DNA from 2 places in the Pseudomonas huanghezhanensis genome. Region 2 is predicted to be linked to the other one. Evidence: predicted binding sites of a transcription regulator. Region 2 holds the regulator's gene; the other holds the start of a gene.
What was found. Region 2 encodes sigma-54, which starts transcription at its own class of promoters, with help from an activator protein. Its sites were predicted from a motif close to ANTGGCATNNANNTTGCTNT; they were not measured.
Positions count from the first base shown of each region.

Region 1: a site for sigma-54 is predicted at 2,178-2,197, ahead of OYW20_RS22345 (pilin). Genes of this name have one in related genera too.

Region 1 is NZ_CP113949.1:4,953,605-4,958,838, forward strand. It holds gene OYW20_RS22330 (DUF1631 domain-containing protein) at 1-102, opposite strand, end outside; gene nadC (carboxylating nicotinate-nucleotide diphosphorylase) at 474-1,322, shown strand; tRNA gene OYW20_RS22340 (tRNA-Thr) at 1,554-1,629, opposite strand; gene OYW20_RS22345 (pilin) at 1,700-2,134, opposite strand; gene pilB (type IV-A pilus assembly ATPase PilB) at 2,360-4,054, shown strand; gene OYW20_RS22355 (type II secretion system F family protein) at 4,057-5,234, shown strand, end outside.
Region 2 is NZ_CP113949.1:4,640,879-4,646,112, forward strand. It holds gene lptB (LPS export ABC transporter ATP-binding protein) at 1-682, shown strand, start outside; gene OYW20_RS21035 (RNA polymerase factor sigma-54) at 875-2,368, shown strand; gene hpf (ribosome hibernation-promoting factor, HPF/YfiA family) at 2,446-2,754, shown strand; gene ptsN (PTS IIA-like nitrogen regulatory protein PtsN) at 2,767-3,231, shown strand; gene rapZ (RNase adapter RapZ) at 3,234-4,091, shown strand; gene OYW20_RS21055 (HPr family phosphocarrier protein) at 4,107-4,379, shown strand; gene OYW20_RS21060 (zinc ribbon domain-containing protein YjdM) at 4,476-4,814, opposite strand; gene OYW20_RS21065 (ZIP family metal transporter) at 4,921-5,234, opposite strand, start outside.

The DNA of each region.
Region 1 (5,234 bases), 310 kb from region 2:
ACGTACTTGAAGGAGAACAACAGGCAGCCGTGCCACAGGCGACGCACCGGTCTGATCGGGGACCGCTTTGTTCATGGACACTACTTTAACGTCATTCTGCATCAAGGCCTCCGCTCTACAACTGCACACGCAACAACTACCACCCAGACACAAAACGCGCTCGCGGCGCCAGTTGTGAGGTGATCTCGAAGTTCCTTAGGATAAACAGGCAACACGTCAAAGCTATGACGTCAAATGCAAGGCAAGTATCTTTTAAAACGTGCCCGCTCGCCAGCGCACACTTCGCCCCTCATGGACTATAGGATGGACGAAGCTACATATCCTGCGATAGACCGCAAAAAATGCGTTCCATCGCATGAACGGTGAAAAAACCGACCAACAGTCGTCAATCCAATCATATGAAGGCCCCGGAGCAGGTGGGTTGGTAGCAGCGCCTGCCCTATAATCGCGGCACTTAGTAAGTGGAGCCCGATATGCCTAATCTTCGTCTTGCCGCGCTGACAGCAGAAATCGAAGCCAACGTGCGCCGCGCATTGCTTGAGGATGTCGGCACTGGCGACATCACCGCTCAACTTATTCCAGCCGAGCGTCTGGCCACCGCGACGGTGATTTCCCGCGACGAGGCGGTTATTGCTGGCACCTCTTGGGTGGATGCCGTGTTTCGACAACTCGACCCGCGGGTTGCCGTGCATTGGCAAGTCAGTGATGGCAACCGGGTCAAGCCCAATCAGTCGCTGTTTCACCTCGAAGGCCCTGCACGCTCGTTGCTCACCGGCGAACGCAGCGCGCTGAACTTTCTGCAGTTGCTGTCAGGCGTTGCCACCCGCGCTCAACATTACGCCGACATGGTTGCCGACACTCAGGTCCACCTGCTCGACACCCGCAAAACCCTCCCGGGCTTGCGCCTGGCACAGAAATACGCCGTCACCTGCGGTGGCTGCCACAACCATCGCATCGGTTTGCACGACGCCTTCCTTATAAAGGAAAACCACATCGCCGCGTGCGGGGGCATCGCCGAAGCAATCAACGCTGCACACAAAATTGCGCCCGGCAAACCGGTGGAGGTTGAAGTCGAAAGCCTGAGCGAACTCAAGCAAGCCCTGGACGCTGGCGCCGACATCATCATGCTCGACGAATTAAGCCTGGACGACATGCGCGAAGCCGTCCGCTTGACCGCAGGCCGCGCCAAGCTCGAAGCCAGCGGCGGGATCAACGAAACCACCCTGCGCACCATCGCCGAAACCGGCGTGGATTACATCTCCATCGGAACGCTGACGAAAGATGTAAAGGCCGTGGATTTGTCGATGCGGTTGAGCATTTAAAACAGTCCGAACGACCGCGCAAGTTGGCGGGCGAATGCATTGACGGACGCAGGTGATTCACCGCGCCCCGACGCCAGCCTGTAGACGCGAATTTATTCGCGGGGCGATTCGGAGGAAACGCAGCATTGCCCGCCTGGCCAACAAGCTGGTCCCTACAGAGTTCGAGTCGGTCAGACACAAACGCAGCAAAACGAAAAAGCCCGGTCTCTTGGACCGGGCTTTTCGTGTTTCTGGTGCCGAAAATAGGAATCGAACCTACGACCTTCGCGTTACGAGTGCGCTGCTCTACCGACTGAGCTATTTCGGCTAGGAGGCGGAATAAGCAGACTCCAAGAGACTTCTAAATTACTTAAGAGTACAACCCGATCGTTGGCCTATTAGAACTTAGGCAAATAAGTTCCAGTAACCGTACCGCCCACAGTCCAGGTGCATTGAGCGCCAGCAACGCAACCCATCGTGTAAATAATCGTCTTGGTGTCGATATCAGCTGAGTTAGTACCCTGCATTACTACAGTAACCGTACCTGCTGTGGCCGAAGTACCCGCTGTCGTAACCGACGTCACATATCTGCTAGTAATAGCCGTTGCAGCAGGCAGGCCGAGTGTGGCGTTAGTCGTAGTGGAGGAGAGCGAACCTTCGTTAAACGCAAGAGCCAGAGCCTGTTGTGAAGGCGCCGAAACGGCTGCCGCCTCAGAAACTTTGGCTTTGAGCGTGTAGGTGGTGTAAGCCGGAATAGCAACCGCAGCCAAAATACCGATAATCGCAACAACGATCATCAATTCAATAAGGGTGAAGCCTTTCTGTAGATTCATTTTTACTTCTCCAGGCGTCAATAATGTGTGCCTTGTATGAGTAAAAGCACACGCCGTGCCAACCCTGCACATGCACCTATTAACGCGCTATATCCCCTGCCAAGCCTGCACAGCGCACCCCACCTCCGACACTAACTGACAAATTTGGTCACCCTTGCTGTGCCGATTTGGCAGTCCAGCCCGACTGGGTTATAAACCATTCATTGTCTGTGTCTGGTGCCCGCAATGACTGATGTCGTCTTAACCGGTTTGGCGAAGCAACTCGTTGTTGCCGAACTGCTCAATGAAAAAGCTGCGCAGCAGGCTTACCAACAGGCTCGCCGTGACAAGGTGTCGCTGGTTCATCACCTGGTACAAAGCAAGCTGGTCAAAAGCCTGACGCTGGCTGAAGTGGCATCTGACCAGTTCGGCATTCCTTTTCTTGATCTGAATATGCTGGACAAGGAAAGCCAGCCCAAAGGGTTGGTCAGCGAAAAGCTGGTTCGTCAGCATTGCGCGCTCCCTCTGTGGCGGCGTGGCAATAAGTTGTTCGTGGGTATTTCGGACCCGACAAATCACCAAGCCATTACCGACATCCAGTTCAGCACCGGCCTGACAACCGAAGCAATTCTCGTCGAAGACGACAAGCTCACCATCGCCATCGATAAATTTTTTGACAGCAATGGCGGAATGGGCGATCTGGCCGACGTCGATCTCGGCCTTGAAATCGAAACTGTCGACGAGAGCAAAGAGAGCTCGATTGGCGGTCAGGATGCGGACGACGCGCCGGTCGTGCGTTTCGTTAACAAGATGCTGATGGACGCCATCCGCCTGGGCTCCTCCGACCTTCATTTCGAACCTTATGAAAAGATGTTCCGCGTGCGTCTGCGTACCGACGGGATCTTGCACGAGGTGGCGAGGCCGCCCATTCATCTGGCCGGTCGAATTGCTGCACGCTTGAAGGTGATGGCGAGTCTGGACATTTCAGAACGACGCAAACCGCAAGACGGCCGCATCAAGCTGCGCATCTCAAAAAACCGTGCGATCGATTTCCGGGTTAACACGCTGCCGACACTGTGGGGCGAGAAAATCGTGATGCGGATTCTCGACCCGACCACGGCGCAGATGGGCATCGATGCGCTGGGTTATGAGCCGGAGCAAAAGGCACTTTATCTGGAAGCCTTGCGCCAGCCGCAGGGCATGATCCTGGTGACAGGCCCAACCGGTTCCGGCAAGACCGTTTCGCTTTATACCGGCCTCAACATTCTCAACACGGTAGACATCAACATCTCCACCGCCGAAGACCCGGTTGAAATCAACCTGGAAGGCATCAATCAGGTCAACGTCAACCCGCGTCAGGGCATGGACTTCTCGCAGGCGCTGCGCGCGTTTCTGCGGCAAGACCCGGACGTGATCATGGTCGGGGAGATTCGTGACCTGGAGACGGCCGAGATCGCGATCAAGGCCTCACAAACCGGTCACATGGTGCTGTCGACGCTGCACACCAACAGTGCTGCAGAAACCCTGACCCGCCTGCACCACATGGGCGTCGCAGCGTTCAACATCGCGACCGCGATCAACCTGATCATCGCCCAGCGGCTGGCACGCAAATTGTGCCCCTACTGCAAGAAGGAAGTGGATATCCCCCGCGAGACTTTGATTGCGGAAGGTTTCCCCGAGGCAAAAATCGGCAGTTTTAAGCTTTACTCCCCAGTGGGCTGCGACCAGTGCAACGGCGGCTACAAAGGCCGCGTCGGGATTTACGAAGTGGTTAAAAGCACGCCGGCGCTGGAACGCATCATTATGGAAGAAGGCAACTCCATCGAGATTTCCGAGCAGATGCGCAAGGACGGTTTCAACGACCTGCGCACCTCCGGCCTGATGAAGGCCATGCAGGGCGTGACCAGCCTTGAGGAAATCAACCGGGTGACCAAGGATTAAGCATGGCGACCAAAGCAGTAAAAGTCAGCGCCTTTACCTGGGAAGGTCTGGACAAGAAGGGCACGAAAGTCACAGGTGAAATCAACGGCCACAACCCGGCCCTGGTCAAGGCGCAGCTGCGCAAACAAGGTATCAACCCCACAAAAGTCCGCAAAAAGTCCGTTTCGATCTTCAGCAAAGGCAAGAAAATCAAGCCGCTGGACATCGCTTTTTTCAGCCGCCAGATGGCAACCATGATGAAGGCGGGCGTACCGCTGTTGCAGTCGTTCGACATCATCATTGAGGGCACAGACAACCCGAACATGCGCACACTGGTTGATGACGTAAAACAGCAAGTCGCATCCGGCCACAGCTTTGCCACGGCGCTACGTCAGAAGCCTCAATATTTTGATGACCTGTTCTGCAACCTGGTGGACGCAGGCGAGCAAGCCGGTGCGCTGGAAGCGCTGCTCGACAGGGTTGCGACTTACAAGGAAAAAACCGAGTCGTTGAAAGCAAAAATCAAAAAAGCCATGACGTATCCGATTGCGGTTGTCGTGGTCGCCTTCATCGTGACCGGCATTTTGCTGATTAAAGTGGTGCCGCAGTTTCAATCGGTGTTTGCAGGCTTCGGCGCCAAACTTCCAGCATTTACGCTGATGGTGATTGGCTTGTCGGAAGCCGTACAGGAGTATTGGTACATGTTTTTGGGCGCGATGTTTCTCGCCTTTTGGTCGTTCAAACGGGCACACAAAACATCCGAAAAGTTTCGCAACGGTGTAGATCGTGCGCTTCTCAAGTTTCCCATCATCGGCCCTTTGCTCTACAAGTCTGCGGTCGCCCGTTACGCCCGCACGCTGTCGACCACCTTCGCTGCGGGTGTCCCGTTAGTTGAAGCGCTTGATTCGGTAGCAGGCGCAACCGGTAACGTCGTCTTTAAAAACGCGGTCAACAAGGTCAAGCAAGACGTCTCAACCGGCATGCAACTCAACTTCTCCATGCGCAGCACCGGTGTTTTCCCGATGCTGGCCGTGCAAATGACGGCTATCGGCGAAGAGTCCGGCGCACTGGACAATATGCTCGACAAGGTCGCGACCTATTACGAGGACGAAGTCGATAACCTGGTCGACAGCCTTACAAGCCTGATGGAGCCGATGATCATGGCCTTCCTCGGCGTTGTCGTCGGCGGCCTCGTCATCGC
Region 2 (5,234 bases):
CCGTCAGGTCGTCCGCGATGTGAGCCTGTCCATCGAAAGCGGCCAGATCGTTGGCTTGCTGGGGCCTAACGGCGCTGGCAAGACTACCTGTTTCTACATGATCGTCGGCCTTGTCCAGGCCGAACAGGGTCGCGTGCTGATCGATGACCAAGACATCAGCCATCAGCCCATGCATGGCCGCGCTCGCGCCGGTATCGGCTACCTTCCGCAGGAAGCATCGATTTTCCGCAAGCTGTCCGTTGCCGATAACATCATGGCCATTCTTGAGACACGCAAGGAGCTGGATCGCCCGGCGCGCCGCAAGGAGCTGGAGAGCCTGCTGCAGGAATTCCACATTACTCACATCCGCGACAACCTCGGCATGAGCTTGTCAGGCGGTGAACGCCGTCGTGTAGAAATTGCACGCGCGCTGGCCACCTCGCCCAAATTCATCCTGCTCGATGAACCGTTTGCTGGCGTCGACCCGATTTCCGTCGGCGACATCAAGCAGATCATTCATCACCTGAAGGCCAAGGGTATCGGTGTGTTAATCACGGACCACAACGTCCGCGAGACACTGGACATCTGTGAAACGGCCTACATCGTCAACGATGGACAGCTGATTGCCGAAGGCGACTCTGAAACCATTCTGGCTAACCAGTTGGTGAAAGATGTATACCTCGGCCACGAGTTCCGCCTGTAATTTGCGGCGATGACAACGGACCTGCTGATCGATGGCATCACTGCCCGATCACTGATCTGTATTAATTGTCATCGCACGCTAGGCAAACACTCTGGTTTCAGGCATATAATTTGCTTAAGTTGGCGCCTCAGCGCCCTGTAGTGGATGGCGCGCATCTGCGCCGGCGAACGAATAAGGTGTTTAGCCCCTGCCATGAAACCTTCGCTAGTCTTGAGAATGGGCCAGCAGCTGACGATGACACCGCAGCTGCAACAGGCCATCCGCTTGCTCCAATTGTCGACTCTGGATCTCCAACAGGAAATCCAGGAGGCGCTGGAGTCCAATCCTATGCTCGAACGTCAGGAAGAAGGCGAAGACTTCGATAACGCCGACCCGATGGCCGACAACATCGAACAGAAACCCAACCCGGACGTCCAGGAGCCGACCTACCAGGAAGCCGCCCCGACTGTCGACAATCTTGAAGACGGCGAGTGGAGTGAGCGCATTCCAAACGAATTGCCAGTCGATACAGCCTGGGAAGACGTTTACCAGACCAGCGCAAGCAGCCTGCCCAGCAATGATGATGACGAGTGGGACTTCACCACCCGTACCTCCGTTGGCGAAAGCCTTCAGAGCCACTTGCTGTGGCAGTTGAATCTGGCGCCGATGTCGGACACTGACCGACTGATTGCAGTAACCCTGATCGACTGCATCAACAATCAGGGTTATCTGGACGAATCGCTCGAGGAGCTCCTCGACGCTTTCGATCCTGAACTTGATATCGAACTCGACGAAATTGAAGCCGTCCTGCATCGCATCCAGCAATTCGAACCTGCCGGTATAGGCGCACGCACGCTAAGCGAATGCCTGCTCCTGCAATTGCGACAATTGCCCGCAAAGACCAAATGGCTTGCCGAGGCACAACGTCTGGTCAGCGATTACATCGACCTGTTGGGCAGTCGTGACTACGCCCAACTGATGCGCCGCATGAAGATCAAGGAAGACGATCTTCGCCAGGTGATCGAATTGGTGCAGAGCCTTAACCCTCGTCCGGGTTCACAGATCGAATCCACCGAAGCCGAATACGTGGTGCCCGACGTGATCGTGCGCAAGCACAACGAGCGCTGGCTGGTGGAGCTTAATCAGGAATCCGTGCCGCGACTGCGAGTCAATCCGCAATATGCCGGTTTTGTTCGTCGCGCTGACACCAGCGCCGACAACACCTTCATGCGTAACCAGTTGCAAGAGGCGCGGTGGTTCATCAAAAGCCTGCAGAGCCGCAACGAAACCCTGATGAAGGTCGCGACGCAGATTGTCGAGCATCAGCGGGGGTTTCTGGAGTACGGCGACGAGGCAATGAAACCGCTGGTCCTGCACGACATCGCCGAAGCGGTGGGCATGCATGAGTCCACCATTTCGCGGGTGACCACGCAGAAGTTCATGCACACGCCACGTGGCATTTACGAACTGAAATACTTCTTCTCCAGCCACGTCAGCACCTCTGAGGGCGGCGAGTGTTCCTCCACGGCGATTCGCGCGATCATCAAAAAACTGGTTGCCGCCGAAAATCAGAAAAAGCCATTGAGTGACAGTAAGATCGCTGGTTTACTGGAGGCACAAGGCATTCAAGTGGCTCGTCGCACAGTCGCCAAATATCGCGAATCGTTAGGGATAGCTCCTTCGAGCGAACGTAAGCGACTGATGTAGAGGTCACGCGCTACAGCGTTCCAGTGGCAGGCAACCAAGCCTGCCTCTTTATGCACTGGCAATGAAGGAGAAGCTGTATGCAAGTCAACATCAGTGGACACCAACTGGAAGTGACCAAGCCCCTGCGTGAGTACATAGAGCTGAAGCTCCAAAAGCTCGAGAGGCACTTTGACAAAATTACCAATGTACAGGTGACGATGGCCGTCGAAAAACTCAAACAGAAGATCGAGGCCACCCTGCATATCCCTGGTGGAGAGGTCGTAGCGAATGCGGATCATGACGATATGTATGCTGCAATCGACCTGCTCACTGACAAGCTCGACAGACAATTGCTCAAGCATAAGGAAAAGCAGCAAAGCACCCTCAAAGGTGTTGCCGCTCGCTGACACTCCCCACACATGATCCGACTTGAAAATATCCTGACCCCTGGCCGTTCCCTCGTGAACGTGCCGGGCGGCAGTAAAAAAGCTGTACTCGAAGAGGTTGCCAAAGTCATTCACCCGCACTTGGCTGACCTCGACCAGCAAACTGTCTTCGAGAGCTTGATAGCCCGCGAAAAACTCGGTTCAACGGGTTTTGGCAACGGCATAGCCATTCCGCACTGCCGCCTCAAGGGCTGCACTCGTCCCATTAGCGCACTACTGCAACTCAGTCACCCTGTTGATTTCGACGCCATCGATGGCGCCCCGGTCGATCTTCTGTTCGTGCTGCTGGTTCCGGAGGCCGCCACTGACCAGCATCTGGAGCTGCTGCGCCAGATAGCCAACATGCTTGACCGTAAGAAGGTGCGTGAAAAACTGCGCACTGCACCAACCGGTGAAGCCCTTTATCAAGTGGTACTCGACGAGCAGACCGGTCACTAATCATGCGGATGATCATCGTCAGCGGCCGCTCCGGCTCAGGCAAGAGTACGGCTCTCGATGTGCTGGAAGACAGCGGCTTCTACTGCGTTGATAACCTGCCCGCCGGCTTGCTGCCGGAGCTGGCCGAACGCGCGTTGATTCATACCGAACTGGCGGAGCCCCTGCTCGCTGTTTCCATCGACGCGCGCAATCTGCCTAGCCACCTGACCCGCTTCCCTAAGATGCTAGAAGAAGTGCGCGCCCGCCATATTCGGTGCGACGTGCTGTTTCTGGATGCCGACGAGCCGACGCTTCTCAAGCGCTTCTCCGAGACGCGACGACGGCATCCGCTCAGCACTGCGACCCGTTCGCTAGCTGAAGCTATTCGCGATGAAAAAACGTTGTTAGGGCCGATCATTGATCTTGCCGACCTCACCATCGACACCACTAATCTCAACCTGTACCAACTGCGTGACGCGCTCAAATTAAGGCTGCTCAACAAGCCGGAGCCAGGTACCGCGTTTCTGGTCGAGTCGTTCGGATTCAAGCGCGGCATGCCAGTGGACGCCGACCTGGTGTTCGATGTGCGCTGCCTTCCTAACCCCTACTGGAAACCAGAGCTGCGTGAGCAATCCGGTCTCGACAAGCCTGTTGCCGATTACCTCGCGGCGCAACCCGACGTCGAGGAGATGTTTCAGGACATCTTCGCTTACCTCAACAAGTGGCTGCCACGTTTTGCGGCCAGCAACCGTGCGTATGTCACTGTCGCCATTGGCTGTACCGGCGGGCATCACCGCTCCGTCTACCTGACCGAACGACTGGGTCAGGTCCTGCAGCAATCGCTCAAGAATGTCCAGGTTCGCCACCGCGACCTAAGCTGAAAGGATCCCTCTGCGATGCCCGCTCTTCAAATTACGATCATCAACAAGCTGGGCCTGCATGCCCGCGCCGCGGCTAAATTCGTGGGTGTAGCTGGCAGGTTTCCTTGCCAGATCCGCGTTGGCCGTACTTCCGACAGCATGGTCGACGGCAAAAGTATTATGGCCGTGATGATGCTCGCGGCGGGCAAAGGCACAGAGATTCAGCTCAATACCGAAGGCGACGATGACCAGGCGGCTTTGGATGCTCTGGTTGAGCTGATCAACAACAAGTTCGATGAGGGCGAATAGGCCCAGCACTGTCCAGCCCTACTATCGCGCCATCCATAAGAAAAAGCCCCGACTCGCAGGAGCCGGGGCTTTTTCTTAAAGCTTTCAGGGCAACGATCAGCCCTTCTTGACAAACTCGGACTTCAGCTTCATGGCGCCAATACCATCGATCTTGCAGTCGATGTCGTGATCACCGTCGACCAGCCGAATATTCTTGACCTTGGTGCCCACCTTGACCACCAGCGAAGAACCTTTGACCTTGAGATCCTTGATCACTGTAACGGTGTCGCCATCTTGCAGGGTATTGCCGACCGAGTCCTTGATCACTTTGGCGTCGTCCGATACCTCGGCCGCGCTGTCAGCGGTCCACTCGTGGGCGCATTCCGGGCATACGAACTGCGTGCCATCTTCGTAGGTGTATTCGGAATTGCATTTTGGGCACGGCGGTAAGCTCACGGCGGTTCTCGCATCAGAAGATAATAGGCGCAGGATTATAAGGGTTTTTATCGAACCACGGGCGCGCCGTTCGATTTCATGTGCGGCACCCCGTCAAACCATTGGCCTAGCCCAATGCCGTGTCCATCACCATCATCACGCAAAAGCCGGAGACCAAACCCAGACTGGCAATACGGTGATGTCCGTTGCGCCGAGATTCGGGGATGATTTCATGGGTCACGACCAGCAGCATCGCGCCAGCCGCCAGCGCCAACCCAATAGGTAGCAGCAACTCGGCAACCGCCACCAGCCATGCGCACAGCACAGCGAAAAACGGTTCGACCAGACCGGACGCCGCGCCGATCAAAAAAGCCTTGAAGCGCGACATGCCAGCCCCCGCCAGCACCAGCGCGATTACCAGCCCCTCCGGGACGTCCTGAA